Regions from separate parts of the Oceanobacillus iheyensis HTE831 genome, predicted to be linked through region 2. Evidence: riboswitches for the same ligand, from Rfam matches in the RefSeq annotation. Region 2 holds a riboswitch; each other region holds the start of a gene.
What was found. Region 2 has a riboswitch for preQ1 ahead of queD (6-carboxytetrahydropterin synthase QueD). Riboswitches for the same ligand answer to the same signal wherever they lie in the genome.
Positions count from the first base shown of each region.

Region 1: linked by a shared signal. The riboswitch ahead of queF (preQ(1) synthase) and the one ahead of queD (6-carboxytetrahydropterin synthase QueD) in region 2 are both predicted to bind preQ1.
Region 3: linked by a shared signal. The riboswitch ahead of OB_RS02420 (QueT transporter family protein) and the one ahead of queD (6-carboxytetrahydropterin synthase QueD) in region 2 are both predicted to bind preQ1.

Region 1 is NC_004193.1:2,243,462-2,248,648, reverse strand. It holds gene OB_RS11375 (bifunctional 4-hydroxy-2-oxoglutarate aldolase/2-dehydro-3-deoxy-phosphogluconate aldolase) at 1-88, opposite strand, end outside; gene OB_RS11370 (sugar kinase) at 119-1,072, opposite strand; gene OB_RS11365 (IclR family transcriptional regulator) at 1,092-1,838, opposite strand; gene OB_RS11360 (SDR family NAD(P)-dependent oxidoreductase) at 2,003-2,770, shown strand; PreQ1 riboswitch class I at 2,844-2,890, shown strand; gene queF (preQ(1) synthase) at 2,959-3,456, shown strand; gene OB_RS11350 (queuosine precursor transporter) at 3,504-4,139, shown strand; gene OB_RS11345 (aldose epimerase family protein) at 4,378-5,187, shown strand, end outside.
Region 2 is NC_004193.1:2,882,644-2,887,830, reverse strand. It holds gene hxlB (6-phospho-3-hexuloisomerase) at 23-580, opposite strand; gene hxlA (3-hexulose-6-phosphate synthase) at 591-1,223, opposite strand; gene OB_RS14330 (winged helix-turn-helix transcriptional regulator) at 1,385-1,762, opposite strand; PreQ1 riboswitch class I at 1,955-2,002, shown strand; gene queD (6-carboxytetrahydropterin synthase QueD) at 2,204-2,641, shown strand; gene queE (7-carboxy-7-deazaguanine synthase QueE) at 2,638-3,360, shown strand; gene solA (N-methyl-L-tryptophan oxidase) at 3,413-4,540, opposite strand; gene OB_RS14310 (zinc-dependent alcohol dehydrogenase family protein) at 4,923-5,187, shown strand, end outside.
Region 3 is NC_004193.1:465,474-470,660, reverse strand. It holds gene OB_RS02440 (alpha/beta hydrolase) at 1-76, shown strand, start outside; gene OB_RS02435 (calcium/sodium antiporter) at 209-1,165, opposite strand; gene OB_RS02430 (VOC family protein) at 1,238-2,098, opposite strand; gene OB_RS02425 (VOC family protein) at 2,310-2,747, opposite strand; PreQ1 riboswitch class I at 2,985-3,029, shown strand; gene OB_RS02420 (QueT transporter family protein) at 3,039-3,521, shown strand; gene OB_RS02415 (DUF3891 family protein) at 3,594-4,379, shown strand; gene metA (homoserine O-acetyltransferase MetA) at 4,400-5,187, opposite strand, start outside.

The sequences.
Region 1 (5,187 bases), 640 kb from region 2:
CTTTTGCTATTTTAATAGTTTCTTTGGTATCGTACCCACGTATAATAGCAATTAGCTTTTCTTTTTCAACCTGTTTTAAGATATCCATTGAGTTAGTCTCCTTTTATAAATGATTAAATTAACGACTCACATCTTCGCTCGTAGATAGATTGGTTAAACGTTCTAATCGAGATTTATCAGGAAATCCTTCATAATCTCCTACATAAGTTGTGGCATAACCACCAGTAATACACGCACGTTCTACTGCTTTTTCAATAGATAATTCATCAATTAGTCCAGATAATAAACCAGCTGCAAACGCATCTCCAGCACCAACAGGATCTCTCACTTGTTTTACAGGAAAACTGGGGACATAATCCCCATGATCACTTGTACAATAATAGGCTCCATTTTCACCGAGTTTTACTACAACTAACTCTGCACCTAAATCTACACATTTTTTACCGATTTCTTCTGGGTCATTACTATCTAATAAAAATTGTCCTTCACTAATACCCGGTAGAATAATATCCGATAACTTTAAGATTTCGATTAATGTTTGTCTAGCTTCTGATTCGGACCAAAGTTTCTTACGAATATTTGGATCGAATACTATTTTCACCCCATTATTTTTTGCCATGTTTATTGCTGTGAAAATGGTTTGTTTACAACTTTCGCTAATCGCAGGAGTAATTCCAGTTATAAATAGATAAGAAGCGGAAGAAATATAACTCTCATCAAGTAACTCTCGAGTCATTTGGCTAGCTGCTGAATGTTGACGGTAATAATAAACATGAACATCTGACTCATTAATGATTTCTTTTAAAAATAATCCGGTCTGATGATAGGGATCCAAGTCTATTAACTTCGTATCTACGTTCTCTCCACGTAATTCTTTTAATACCATTGCTCCCAATTCATCTTCTCCTAATCGACTTATAAAACCAGTATTGTGACCTAATCTGCTTAATCCAATTAACGTATTGGTTTCTGTACCAGCAACACGTGGTTCAAAGGAGGACGTTTGCCTAATAAGACCGTATTTATCTGGGGTTAGTGATACCATTGTTTCTCCGATTCCAATAACATCCATTCTTTTCATACTCCTCTCCTTAAACATATCCCATACCATTTGAAATAAGTTTGGCTGTATCTCTTAAGTTTGTAATAACTGTTTCTTTTTGTTTTAGCATTCTATCTTTTGGACCTGCCACACTTACGGCTGCTAAAAGCTGTCTTTGACTATCAAAGATGGGAGCAGCTAAACAGTAGAGACCTTCTTCATTTTCTTCATCATCAATACTGTATCCTTGTTTCTGAAATAATTGCAGTTGTTCTTCTAATTGAGATCTATCGGTAATTGTATTTGCAGTGATTTTCTCTAATGTTATGTGATTTAATAAGCTGTTTTTCTCTGTTTCAGGCATAAAAGCTAAGAATGTTTTGCCAAGTCCGGTACAATATATTGGCTTTTTATATCCGGGTTGTGCCGTTGTTCGTATCGACCGGTCAGCATCCATTTTTGCAATATACACTAACTCATCTTTAGATAACATCGCCATAAATACAGTTTCCTTAACCGCTTTCATTAGATCGGCTAAATAAGGTTTTGCAACCGTGTGAATATCTAGTGATTCTAAAGCACTTGTTCCTAGAGGTATTAACTTTTCACCTAAGTAATATAGTTTCATGCTATCCTGTCGTACGTATCCTTCACTATGTAATGTTTTTAAAAGATTAAACGTACTGCTTTGTGGTAATTCTAACTTGTCGCCGATGTTTTTAATGGTTAGACCGTTAGTATGTTTTGCTAATAAGTCAAGAATGTCCAAAGCACGCTTAGCAGATTTAACAGACACTATTCCACCCCCTTAAATTCACATATGTGAATAATAATCATGTATGTGATTTTGTTGAATATACCACACTTTATTTATCTCGTAAAGACTATTTTTTTAAAGCATATTATGCCCGAATTAGTAGAAGCTAAGTAAAGTTTTAATTTGTTAAAGGAGTGTATGATATGTTTAAAGATAAAGTCGTTTTAATAACCGGCGCGGCCGGAGGGATAGGTTTAGAGGCTGCAAAAGCATATGCGCATGAGGGAGCAAAATTGGCACTAGTAGACCTTAAAAATGAAGCATTAGAAAAGGCTGCTAGTGAGATCGAGACCGAAGAAATTTTACTAATTACAGCTAATGTTGGAAAAGAAGAAGATGTAAAAAACTATGTGGATAGAACAAAAGAACAATATGGAAAAATAGATATATTTATTAATAATGCAGGTATCAATGGTCAATTCAAAAATATCATAGAACAGACAAAAGAGAATTTTAGTAATGTATTTGATGTTAACGTTATGGGTGTATTTTTTGGAATGAAGTATGTACTACAAGTAATGAAACTACAAAAATCTGGTGTAGTCATTAACACTGCATCTAATGGTGGGTTACTAGGAGCACCGGGTATGAGTGCATATGTTGCTTCTAAACACGCTGTAATAGGGTTAAATAAAACAGCGGCACTAGAAATGGCGGAATATGGTGTACGCGTAAATGCCGTTGCACCTTCAGGAGTTAACACAGAAATGATGCGAAGTATTGAGAAGAATGCAATGGGTGACAAGGCGGAAGAGGCTAGAGCTCAATTTGAAGCATCTGTCCCAATGAATCGTTATGCTACAGCTGGGGAGATTGCCAACCTCATGTTATTCTTATCTTCAGATAAAGCTTCATTTATTAGTGGTTCGTATTATCGAATCGATGGAGGTCAAGGGGCGACCTCTGTATAAAGAAGATGGAATAATAAGATTGACATAAACGCTAACAATACTTATAATCATTGATTGTACAACAAACATAATTTTGTTAGAGGTTCTTAGCTTCAACCCTCTATAAAAAACTAAGGACAAACAATGATTTATTCAAGTCATGTTCCTTAGGGGACATGACTTTTTTTATGGAAAAGGAGGTAATAAGTATGGTGGGAAGAGATGAAAATGAACTACAAGATGTTCAGTTGTTAGGAAGTCAAGGGACTACTTATGATTTTAATTACACACCGGAAGTGTTAGAGGTTTTTGATAACAAACATGTATCACGTGATTATTTTGTTAAATTTAATTGTCCAGAATTCACTACGTTGTGTCCAAAGACAAATCAGCCTGATTTTGGGACTATTTATATTAGCTATATTCCAGATATTAAAATGGTCGAAAGTAAATCATTAAAATTGTACTTGTTTAGTTTTAGGAACCATGGGGATTTTCATGAGGACTGCATTAATATTATTATGAATGACTTAATTGATTTAATGAATCCAAGATATATTGAGGTTCGTGGAAAATTTACTCCACGTGGCGGTATTTCCATTGATCCATATTGTAATTATGGTCGACCAGGCACAAAATTTGAGCAAATGGCGGATCAACGACTTATCCAACATGATATGTATCCGGAAAAAATAGATAATCGATAGAGGGAAAGTGTAAGATCCTCTAGCCTAATAAAGGGGAAGAGGACATTATGTATATTTATTTTAGTGCAATCTTTGTAGGATTGTTATTACTATCAAATATTCTTTCAGTTAAGTTATTTGAAATGGGAAGTTTTATACTCCCAAGTGCAGCTATCGTTTATGTTATTACATATCTAATGACAGATGTTATTGGAGAGGTTTATGGTAAGGCTGCAGCAAGGAAAACCGTCCTAGCTGGTTTTCTTACGCAAATAATTGCAATGATATTTATTTACATTTCTATACAATTACCACCTGCACCTGATTTTCATGCACAAGCAGAATTTGAACAAATTCTAGGTGGAAGTTTTCGACTTATATTTGCTAGCTTGGCTTCGTATGTTATAAGTCAAAATTTAAATGTATCTATATTTCATTGGTTTAAACATAAACATGGTAAGAAAAAATTATGGTTACGAAATAATTTAGCAACAATGTCTAGTCAGTTTATAGACACTGTATTATTTATTACCATTGCATTCTGGGGAATTGTACCAACAAATGTACTGCTAGGTATGATTGTTTCTCAATATATTTGGAAATGTCTTGTTGCATTATTGGATACACCATTTGCTTATATTTTGGTTAAATGGACCAGAAAAAAAGAAGGAAATAATCCAGATTATGTGATAAAAGCATCTTAATAAAAAAAGCTTTAAGCAAAGTCATCTTATCCAGTAATGGAAAAGTAAATATTGCTTGAAGCTTTTTTAATATGTACGTACCAAGTAATTAATTATGTTTTTTATAAATGATAGATAGGTTACAATAATAGATATAGATAGAATGATAAGTGTTACTCGAAATAGATAAGTCTTTTCAAATATATTTTTAAAATCAATCTGTAAATTATAAAAGATTACTAGTTTGGAGTGATAAAATATGCAAATTCGTAGAGAAAATGTACATAATAATTGGAAACAATTTACATTAATTAACGATCGTGACATGGAAGTTTCTATATTAAATTATGGAGGGATTATTACACGTATTATAACGCCAGATAGGAATGAACAGAAAAGAAATATTGTTGCACGATATAAAAATTTAGATGATTATATCGAGAATCCATTATATCTTGGGGCGATAATTGGTAGAGTGGCAGGAAGAATTCAAAATGGTAGTTTTTCCATAGGAGATAAAGAAATTCAATTACAAGCCAACGAAGGTTATCATGTGCTTCATGGTGGGAAGAGTGGATTTCATCAGATCTTATGGGATGTAACAACAATTGAAAAACCGGACTATGTAGGAATTCGACTAACTTATACAAGTAAAGAGAATGAAAGTGATTTTCCAGGTAATGTGAATGTAGCTATTACGTACTATTTGGATAATCAAAATGAATTAACAATTGATTATAATGCAATAAGTGATAAGCAGACTCCGATTACATTGACGAATCACTCGTATTTTAATTTAAGTGGAGATCTAGAACAAACCATACATGAACATGAGATGACATTGGACAGTGATCAGTTTCTGGAACTAGATGAAGAATTGATTCCAACAGGAGAAATGGTAGATGTAGATATGACACCATTTGATTTTCGAAGCGGACGTTGTCTGAGTATTGGCTTAAACAACGATTTCTATCAGAATAAGATTGTTGGATCGGGATATGATCACTTTTTTCTATTTAATCATGAAAAAAAACATGTCGTGAATATGGTTGAACCTAGAAGTGGCAGG
Region 2 (5,187 bases):
ATATAGCTCTCTTGCGTGGTATTTACTCGAGATTCGCGTGTTTGCCGTACATTGTTTGAGAGTCTAATCCTTTTTTGTTCATAAACTGTAAGATTAGAGCATCGTAAAATAACATCATTGTTTGCTCAAAAAGAGAGCCCATTGGTTGGATCGTTTTGTAATTACTCTCTGTGCGATCTTTCGTGGCTCCGGGTAGTTGAACAACAATGTCTGCTAATTTTCCAATTGTGGATTCTGGTGCAGTAGTTACTACTGCGACCGTACCTCTTAATTTTTTTGCTTTTTCTGCAATGGAAACTAGGGTTTTTGTTTCTCCTGACCCTGATCCGATGATTAATAGGTCATCTTCTTTTAAATTAGCAGTTACTGTTTCGCCTACTGCATAAGCATCAATTCCCATATGCATCATTCTCATCACAAAAGATTTTCCTATAAACCCAGATCTTCCAGCACCAGCAACAAAAATTTTATTTGATTCTGTAATACTCTCCATTAATTTTTCTGCTTCATTTTCAGAAATTAATTGGAGTGATTGAGTTAATTCCTGTACGATTTCAAATGCATATTGTGTTGTTTTCATCACTGTATCACTATCCTAATTGGATTAATTCTTTCATTTCACGAGCAACAGTTTGTTTATCTTCTTTGCTTGTGATTCCACCACCTACAATGATAAGGTCCGGTTGGTGCTTAATTACTTCTGGTAGTGTTTCTTGTTTGATCCCACCTGCGATAGCCGTTTGGGCTTGTTTAACAACACTTTTAATAGTTGCGAGATCTTCAAAAGAGTTCTTCCCTACCGCTTGTAAATCATAGCCAGTGTGTACGCAAATATAATCTACGCCTAGTTCATCTAATTCTTTTGCGCGTGTCTCAATATCTTTTACGGCAATCATATCGACAAGAATCTTTTTGTTATGTTTTTTAGCTTCTTCGACGGCTCCTTGGATTGATTGATCTTCGGCTGTACCAAGAATGGTAATAATATCAGCTCCTGCTTGAGAAGCCTGACTTACTTCATATCCTGCTGCATCCATAATTTTAAGGTCAGCTAATACCGTTAAGTCTGGGAAAGCAGCTTTCATTTCTTTTACTGCTTTAAGTCCTTCATTAATAACGACGGGTGTACCAATTTCTACGACATCAATATATGGTTCAACTTCCTTCACTAATTCGATTGCTTCCGGTATGTTGACAAGGTCTAGTGCTAGTTGTAATTTCATGTTGACTCTCCCTTTCTTTTTTAAAGTATGATGTCCATTATAAGTTCTAACTATCATGAACGGAAGTACGCACTTTCAACACATATAGTGACAAAAAGTATACTGTAAAAGGTAGTATTATTTTTTGCAAATAAAAAACCATATACGATTGTACATGGTTTTTAAGCGTTATTTGTTGAATTTTCTTGTGTTGAGCGATCTAGATGGTCTTCTAAAAAATCTTTGTAATCTTTGCCCCAATCATACATTGCTTCTAATATAGGCATTAAAGTCTTCCCGCGTTCTGTCAGTGAATATTCTACTTTCGGAGGTACGACTGGATACACTTCACGATGAACAATAAAGTCAGATTCTAATTCTCGAAGCTGATTTACTAGCATGCGTTGGGTAATATTAGGCATGAGTGATTTCAATTCGTTAAATCGCTTTGTTCCTTCTTTACCTAAATACCAAAGAATTAACATTTTCCATTTACCGCCAATTACTGCTAGTGTTAATTCTTTTTCACAGTTAAAATCTCTATTGCAAACATGTCCCATGATTTAACTCCTTTCAACATAACCATAGCTATCTGAATGATTGTAAGAAATTATATCGTTTATATTTGTGTGCATCAAATAAGAAAAATTATTTAAATGTTCATAAAACAAATACCAGGTTAGCCCACCTATATTTTTATGCCAAAATATGTTAATCTAACGTAAGTGAATAACATAGAATTCTGCACTACTGCAGGAGAGGTTCGCGATTTAAATCCCTCTATAAAAAACTAAGGAGATAAACAACACGCTTCTTTGTGTTGTTTTTTTGATTGGATGAACTGTGAAAAAACAGTCGATCCATCATCAGTAAACATTATTTCCTTCTTCTTTTTTTATATGAGTTGGATATATTGATATTTGAGGAAAAGAGAGGAGAAATAATATGTTTCAAAAGTTGAAACTATCTATTGTTCAACAAAGAATGAGGGGGATGTGGAAATGATGCAGCAAATATATCCTGTAACACCTCATTCTTATGCTTATGAACTAAACAAGGACTTTCAATTCTCCGCAGCCCATTATATTCCGCATGATCAAGCAGGTAAGTGTCAACAAATGCATGGTCACACATATTTTACGAATATAACAGTTGTTGGAGATGAACTCGATGAAACTGGATTTTTAGTGAATTTCAAACAGATTAAGAATTTAATTCATAAACGCTTTGATCATGGAGTAATCAATGATGATGCTGCTTTTTCAGATGAGCAAGCAGTTGATTTTCCAACCACTGAGGTTGTTGCTCGTAAAATATATGAAATCATTCAGGAGTATTTAGATGGTCTGCAAAATAAGCCGAAGTGTATCCAAGTTTATTTACGTGAAACTCCTACCAGTTACTGTATTTATCGTCCAAAAGGAGGGAAATCAATATGAAGATTCCCGTTTTGGAAATATTCGGTCCTACGATTCAAGGTGAAGGTATGGTTATAGGTAGAAAAACGATGTTTGTGCGTACGGCAGGTTGTGATTACTCTTGTTCTTGGTGTGATTCTAAATTTACATGGGATGGATCGGAAAAAGACTCGATTCAACTGTTAGAACCAGAGGAAGTTTTTGATTCATTAAAAGATATAGGTGGCAATACATTTGGTCATGTAACGATTTCAGGCGGAAACCCTGCATTATTAAAGCAAATAGATGGATTAGTCGATCTATTACATCAACACCAAATAGAAGTCGCTTTGGAAACACAGGGAAGTAGATGGCAAGATTGGTTTACAAAAGTGGATGACTTAACATTATCCCCCAAGCCTCCAAGCTCAGGAATGAAAACTAATTTTACTACACTCGATAACATCATTGAGAGATTAGATAAAGAACAAGACGGACATTTTAGTTTGAAAGTTGTCATTTTTGATCAAGAGGATTTGACCTACGCAGAACAAATACATGTAAGATATCCATTTGTTACATTATTTCTACAAGTAGGGAATGATAATATAGAAGCAAGTGAGGATGATAGATTACTATCGGACCTGCTAGATAAATATGAAAAGTTAATTGACCTTGTGATGGAAAATAAGGTTCTAAAAGATGTTCGTGTATTACCACAATTGCACACCTATTTGTGGGGAAACAAGCGGGGCGTGTAGCCCATAATAAAAAACAAGGATCGTTGTTGCCAGCGTTCCTTGTTTTTTACATTTATACGAATCTATTTAAAGAAAAAGGGGATATATCTAAACTAGTTTCTCCTCGAATTGCCAATTGACTTAATAATTCTCCAACGGCACTGCTAAATTTAAAACCGTGACCAGAGAAACCACAAGCGACAAGTACATGTTGATAGTTTGGCAGTCGATCGATAATGAAGTCACCGTCTGGAGTATTTGTATAGGTGCAAACCTTCCCTTGGCTGTGCTGTATATTAGGAGACATGTATCGATGAACAAATTGACTAACATCTTCTTTATCTTCACGGTATGTTCCAAAAGTTTTCAAGGCTTCATCTGCCTTCACAGGATGGCCACCGTCATGTCTGCCAATTTTTATACCAGCATTATCAATACTAGGGAAGCCGTAGTATTTTTCGTTTCCATTATCAAAAGACCAGGCAGGAAAGGCATCAGAATGATAGATAGATTCATCTGTCTTGAACCACGAGAACGTCTTTCGAACTGGGAATAATGGTAGCTCATAGCCAAGTAAAGATAATATTTGATTTGTTCCTTTTCCCGCAGTGATGATAAGTTGCTTAGCTTTTATCGTATCACTTGATAATTGTATTGTTATGTGTTGATTTGTTACATCCAAATGGTGAATATATGCATTGGTATAAAAGGAGGCGCCGAGTGCTGTAGCTAAGTCTCGATAAGACTGGAGAACTTTTTCACTCATTAACACGCCAGAATTCGTTTCATAAACCCCCATTAGATGATCAGGTAACCGAAACCCATGCCATCTACTATTGATTTGCTTTGCTGATAGAATCTCAGCTTGTAATCTATATTGACGAACAGATTGAATCACATTCTGTAAAAATACAGAATTATCCCCTCCGATATTTAATACACCAGTCTGATGAAATATATCTTGATTAAACGTTTGATTGAGATCATTCCACAATTCTTGCGATCTTAATGCCAATGGGACGTATGCTGCTCCTTCGCCATATGCATGTCGAATAATTCGAGTTTCCCCATGATGGGAACCTTCTGAATGAGGTGGATCATTAGAATCAATCAGTGCTACAGTTTTTCCAGCTTTTGAAAGATAATATCCCGCTGATAAGCCCATCGATCCTGCTCCAATAACTGCAATATCGTAAATCAAGATTACCCCATCTCCTTTCCTTTATATATGAGTATTTTAATGGATAGTGGTTGAGGGTTCAATTAATAATTTCACTGAGCAGATTTCCTAAATGGGAAAGATAAATTCGTATTTTATGTAATTACGATAAGAACTTATATAAAAGACCTTTCAATAAAGTGGTTGCTTCGTTATAATTGTGTATATAATATACTGATTTTTCAGATTTAAATAATCTTATTTCAATCAACTTAGTAGTTAATATTATAGTTGTGAATACTGGCGGCATTGGAAAAGAGAAAATTAAATATGCAGTGAATGGCATGATGAATACAACGTTTTACTCAGATGAAAATTTATTAAAATACTAAAAAAGCTATCCTGACTCAAGGAGTGGATTGATGTGCAAGTGAAAACAGCTGTTTTACGTACTCAAGGAGCAGATTCACCGTACAAGGAAAGTAAACCTATTAAAATAGAGACGTTAGAATTGGATGCTCCTCAGCTTGGTGAAGTATTAATTCAAATAAAAGCTGCAAGTCTCTGTCATTCAGACTTATCCGTTATTAATGGAAGTCGACCAAGACCTCTTCCAATGGCTCTTGGGCATGAGGCATCCGGTGTGGTTGTTGAAGTTGGAGAAGGGGTTACATATTTAGAGCCAGGAG
Region 3 (5,187 bases), 1.2 Mb from region 2:
AAAGCTTCATTGGGAAAATAATGGACATCAGTTAACAATTAGTGAAGTTAGAACCGCAGCTAGCTGGTATAACTAGATGATTAAAAAAGCAGCAGGTGATTCCCCGGATGCTTATACACCGGGAATCTTACCTGCTGCCTTAGTCTGCTGCGTCGATAATTTTAGCTATCATTTGTCTTTTAAGACATAGTTTCTTATAAGGTCAGCTTTAATTTCGAATAATGATAAATACCATATAGGCAATGTAAAATAATGCTAAAATTAATCCTTCTTTTCTTCCAATTCGATATTTCGTTCTTGAGAAAATGAGAAGTAAGATAGTTAAGATGATCATAAGCCAAATATCTGTAAATATCTTTTCATTTATCGCAAGCGGGGTAATTACTGATGATGCACCTAACACAAATAAAATGTTAAAGATATTACTTCCAACAATATTACCAAGTGCTATTTCACTTTCTTTTTTCAACGCTGCCGATATAGACGTAACTAATTCCGGTAGTGAAGTTCCAATTGCAACTATTGTCAAACCAACAAGTGTTTCACTCATCCCTAGTGAATAAGCAATTTCAGTAGCATTTGTGACAACAAGTTGTCCTCCACCAATGATTCCAGCTAAACCAATAATCGTAATAAGACCATTTTTCCCCCACGAAATATCTTCATTCGATATCTCTTCTTCACGTGATTCTTTCCGACTTTTTAAGCCCACTTCGATAATATAGTACATAAAAATAGTTAAGAATAGTAACAGGATAACCCCATCACTTCTTGTAATCATATTCGAAGATAAGCCTTGAAGAAAAATGTCAGACATAAGTACAAGTAAAGCAACACTCGCGAGTAACGTAAATGGGATTTCTTTTTTTATTGTCTCATTTTGTACTTGAAGCGGGAAAATAAAAGCTGCCAAGCCAACTGTGAGTGTAATATTAAAAATATTACTCCCAATAACATTACCAATGGACACATCTGCAGTTCCTTCTAATGCAGCAATAATACTAACAGTAGCTTCGGGTGAGCTCGTCCCTAGAGCAACAATTGTTAACCCAATTAATATCGGTGGTACCCGGAGTAGTTTTGCAATATTAGAAGAACCATCCACAAACCAGTCCGCTCCTTTAACTAATAGTGCAAATCCTACTACCAACCAAACATACTCCACGTTTTCCACCCTTTCGATTTTAAAAAGTTCTTTGTATCCATTCTATCTTCTTATGAATACTGCGTCCATTTTCTATTGTTCACTACTTAATAAAATCGTATTCCCAGCTGAATCGATGACGATATCGTCTTGTGTTTCATAACCTAAGCGAGATAATCGCTGAATAGCAACTTGTTTTTTATCCTCAGATGGAAAACGCATGGTATAATTCTTTAGTCCGACTTCATTTTTTCGTGGGGTTGGTACGTTTTCTCCATTCCAAATATTAACCGCTAAGTGGTGGTGATAACCTCCGTCGGATAAAAACAACGCACCTGGATATTCTGTGACAACTTGAAACCCTAATCCCTCCGTGTAAAATTGTTTCGCCTTTACCAAGTCGTCCACATGTAAATGAAGATGCCCAACAATGGTATTGTCTGGAGACCCATTCCACTCATGGTTATTAGCTGCTTCTAATAAACCGTGCCCATCAAGGGGTTCTGTGCTCATAATGACCTTATTATCTATATTCCATGACCATTCTGAAGAAGGGCGGTCGCTTGCAATCTCTAAGCCATTTCCATCTGGGTCTGATATATATATCGCTTCGCTTACAATATGATCGGAAGCTCCGATATTCACCTGATTTGCAATATCTAATTCCATAAAATGACGTAAAAATGCCCCTAAATCTTCTCTGGTTGGAAGTAAGATAGCCACATGATATAACCCTGTTGTTCTCCCTTGTTTTGCGATCACGTTCGTTGGTTGCATCAGACTTAGAATTACATCCTGACCATTAGCGCTTAGCTTTACTTGATTAGCTTCTTTTTTTAATACATGTAACCCTAGTACTTGTTCGTAAAATCTAATCGACCTTTCTAAATTACTTACTTGTAGTGTAACGTCTTTTATATGCATTGTTGGAGCTTTAAAGAATTTCTTCTCCATATTTATATCCCTCTCTTATTATATTTTAATAGCAACTTACTTTATGTAATTAATTATATCTTTATAGCAGGGGTTGGTCAATATGATTCAACCTACCGTCTATTCTTCCTAGTTAAAAGTAAAAAAACAGACCTTCATTTGAAAAGTCTGTTTTTACTCGATATCTATTATGTCTAATTGTTAAGTGTATCTTAACCTTAACGAAACTCTCTTACATATTATCTCTTTTTTCCTCCCAAAGTTTTATACGCTCTTCATGGGATACTTCCTTATATACTTGATGCAACATCCAGAGATATCCAAAAGGATCAATAAACATGGCATTTGAAACACCATAGTCAGGAAGGTCTGTTACGGCTTGTACCTCAACACAACCGAGATCCATTGCCTTTGAATAGGTGTCTTTAATATTAGGGACTATCACATTAAACCATATTGTTTTAGGATCATCCTGACTCGGCGCTATCAATTCAAATTCAGGGTTTTCATCTAACATATGAAACCTTACTCCATACAAACTAAAAATAACCTCATTCTCACCCTTTGGTAAGTTAGATACCTCCACTCGTTCAATATCAAAAATCTTCTCATAGTACTCCAAAGCTTTTAAGCTGTCTGATACTACTAAATCAATTTCTACTCCTGTCATTTTTATCGCTCCTTTTTTATCATTTATTTCTATTTCACATGGAAGTTACGTTTGCTCTTTCTTTATTATATCAAGTTAATTTTACTATACTTAACAAACCGTTCAACTATTATCTCCTAAATTTTAATGACTATCTATCGAGATCCGATTAACCAAAAATCATTGATTTTATTACTTACAATTCATTCCATTTTGACAGATTACAAGCCTTCGATTATACTAATCTAATGTGATTTTATCACCGTGGTTCGTAACCATCCCACGCAAAAAAACTAGGAAGGAAAATTAAATATGAACGTAAAAACATTAGTAATTAATGGTGTAATAGCGGCACTATATGTCGTTGTTTCTTTATTTATTGCGCCATTTGGTTTTACAAATATACAGTTTCGCATTTCCGAGATGTTCAATCATCTAATTGTATTTGATAAGCGTTATTTCTTTGGAATTGTAATTGGAGTGTTTATCGTTAACCTCAATTCACCACTTGGTTGGTATGACCTCGTATTCGGGGTTGCGCACTCTGCTATTTCACTAGGAATTATTATTTTCTTATCTAAATTTATTAAGAACAAGTTGACGCTACTATTTCTAAATACGATTGTATTCACGTTTAATATGTTTATCATTGCATTTGCATTAAACCTTGCACTCGAACTTCCATTTTGGATCACTTGGTTTACAACTGCAATCGGGGAATTTGGTGTACTGTTGATCGGTATCCCTATATTCTACGCATTGCACAAGCGCTTGCGATTTGATAAGCTCAGATAAAAGCATGGAGAGCCTTAGACGAATGTCTAAGGTTCTTTTTTAAAAGTCTACCATTTAGAAAGGATGGGACAAATGATTGTTAGAGAAAGAAAAGATGAATTCATCTTAATTGTGCAAGATGATCATGCTCAAATATCAGGGGATATACTCAATAATTGGAAATTAGAACACTTTCAGGATGCAGAATGGAGAGATTCCGTTCTTTATGCTGCTTATCAGCATGATCTAGGATGGAAAGAATTTGATCGTCAACCATTTTGGAATGATGTCACCAATCAACCGTATACCTTTGCCGATTTCCCTAATGTACCTAAAACCGTTTTGTACAAGTACGGAATTAATGAAGTAGAAAAAGTTGATTTATACGCTGCATTACTCTGTAGCGAACATTACAAAAGATTTTTAGTTAATAATACCTCACTTGAAGCGCAAGCTTTTGTAGAACACGAAGAAACTAGACAAGAACGCATCATAGCTACACTACCTAATTTCAACAAACGTTTGTTTGAATTTCATTATGGGTTGCTCCAACTTTCAGATAACCTTTCATTATACGCATGTATGAATGAGCCGGGTGCTACTGGTGAAGATCAACATCCATTTTTCAAAAAAGGAATCCCAACGAATCATACCTTGCACCATATACTAGATGAACAGATGCAAGTAACTTGGCAAGATGAAGATACCATTGTTATGGATAACTTTCCATTTGATCGGCCTTTTCCTATTTCTATTCAATATAAACAAGTATCAAAACACAAAATACAACAGCATGGCCTTGTAGAAGCTTATGAACAAGCATCGCTAGAACAGCACCCCGTGCTTATTACTTCTCATACCAAAAAGGCTTCCGATTAATTCGAAAGCCTTTTTCTATGCTACTCCCCCCATTGATAAGGAGTTTCTTGATAAACATAATAATTTAACCAATTAGAAAATAGTAAACTACAATGACTTTTCCAACGATATTTCGGTTGCTTTTTCGGATCGTTGTCTGGAAAATAATTTTCAGGAATAGCTGTGTCAACACCTCGTTGATGATCACGAAGATATTCCTCCGCTAAAGTTTCAGCACTATACTCGAGATGCCCCGTCGCCATAATATGTTTTCCATCTTTTGAAGCGAGCAAAAATACACCTGCATCATCCGATTTAGCTAAAAGTTGAAGGTCCGGGTGTGCTTCAATCTCACTTATAGAAACATCAGTATATCGAGAATGTGGTGCAAAGAAATAATCATCAAATCCCCGTACTAAACGTTCATGTGGATGGAGCAGCTTATGTTCATATACGCCAAAACATTTTTGTGGCAAGTGATGTTTATCAATACCATAGTGATGATAAAGCGCAGCTTGTGCTCCCCAACAAATGTGCAATGTTGATGTAACATTTTCTTTGGACCAATTCATTATATCCTGTAATTCTTTCCAATAATCTACTTCTTCAAATGGCAAATGTTCTACTGGCGATCCAGTAATAATCATTCCATCAAACTTTTTCGATTTCACTTCTTCAAACTTCTTATAAAAAGTATCTAGATGATACTTACTCGTATGCTTTGATTCGTGTGATGACATTCGTAAAAATGAAATATGAACTTGCAGAGGTGTATTACCTAAGAAACGCAATAATTGCGTTTCCGTTTTTTGCTTTTCTGGCATTAAAT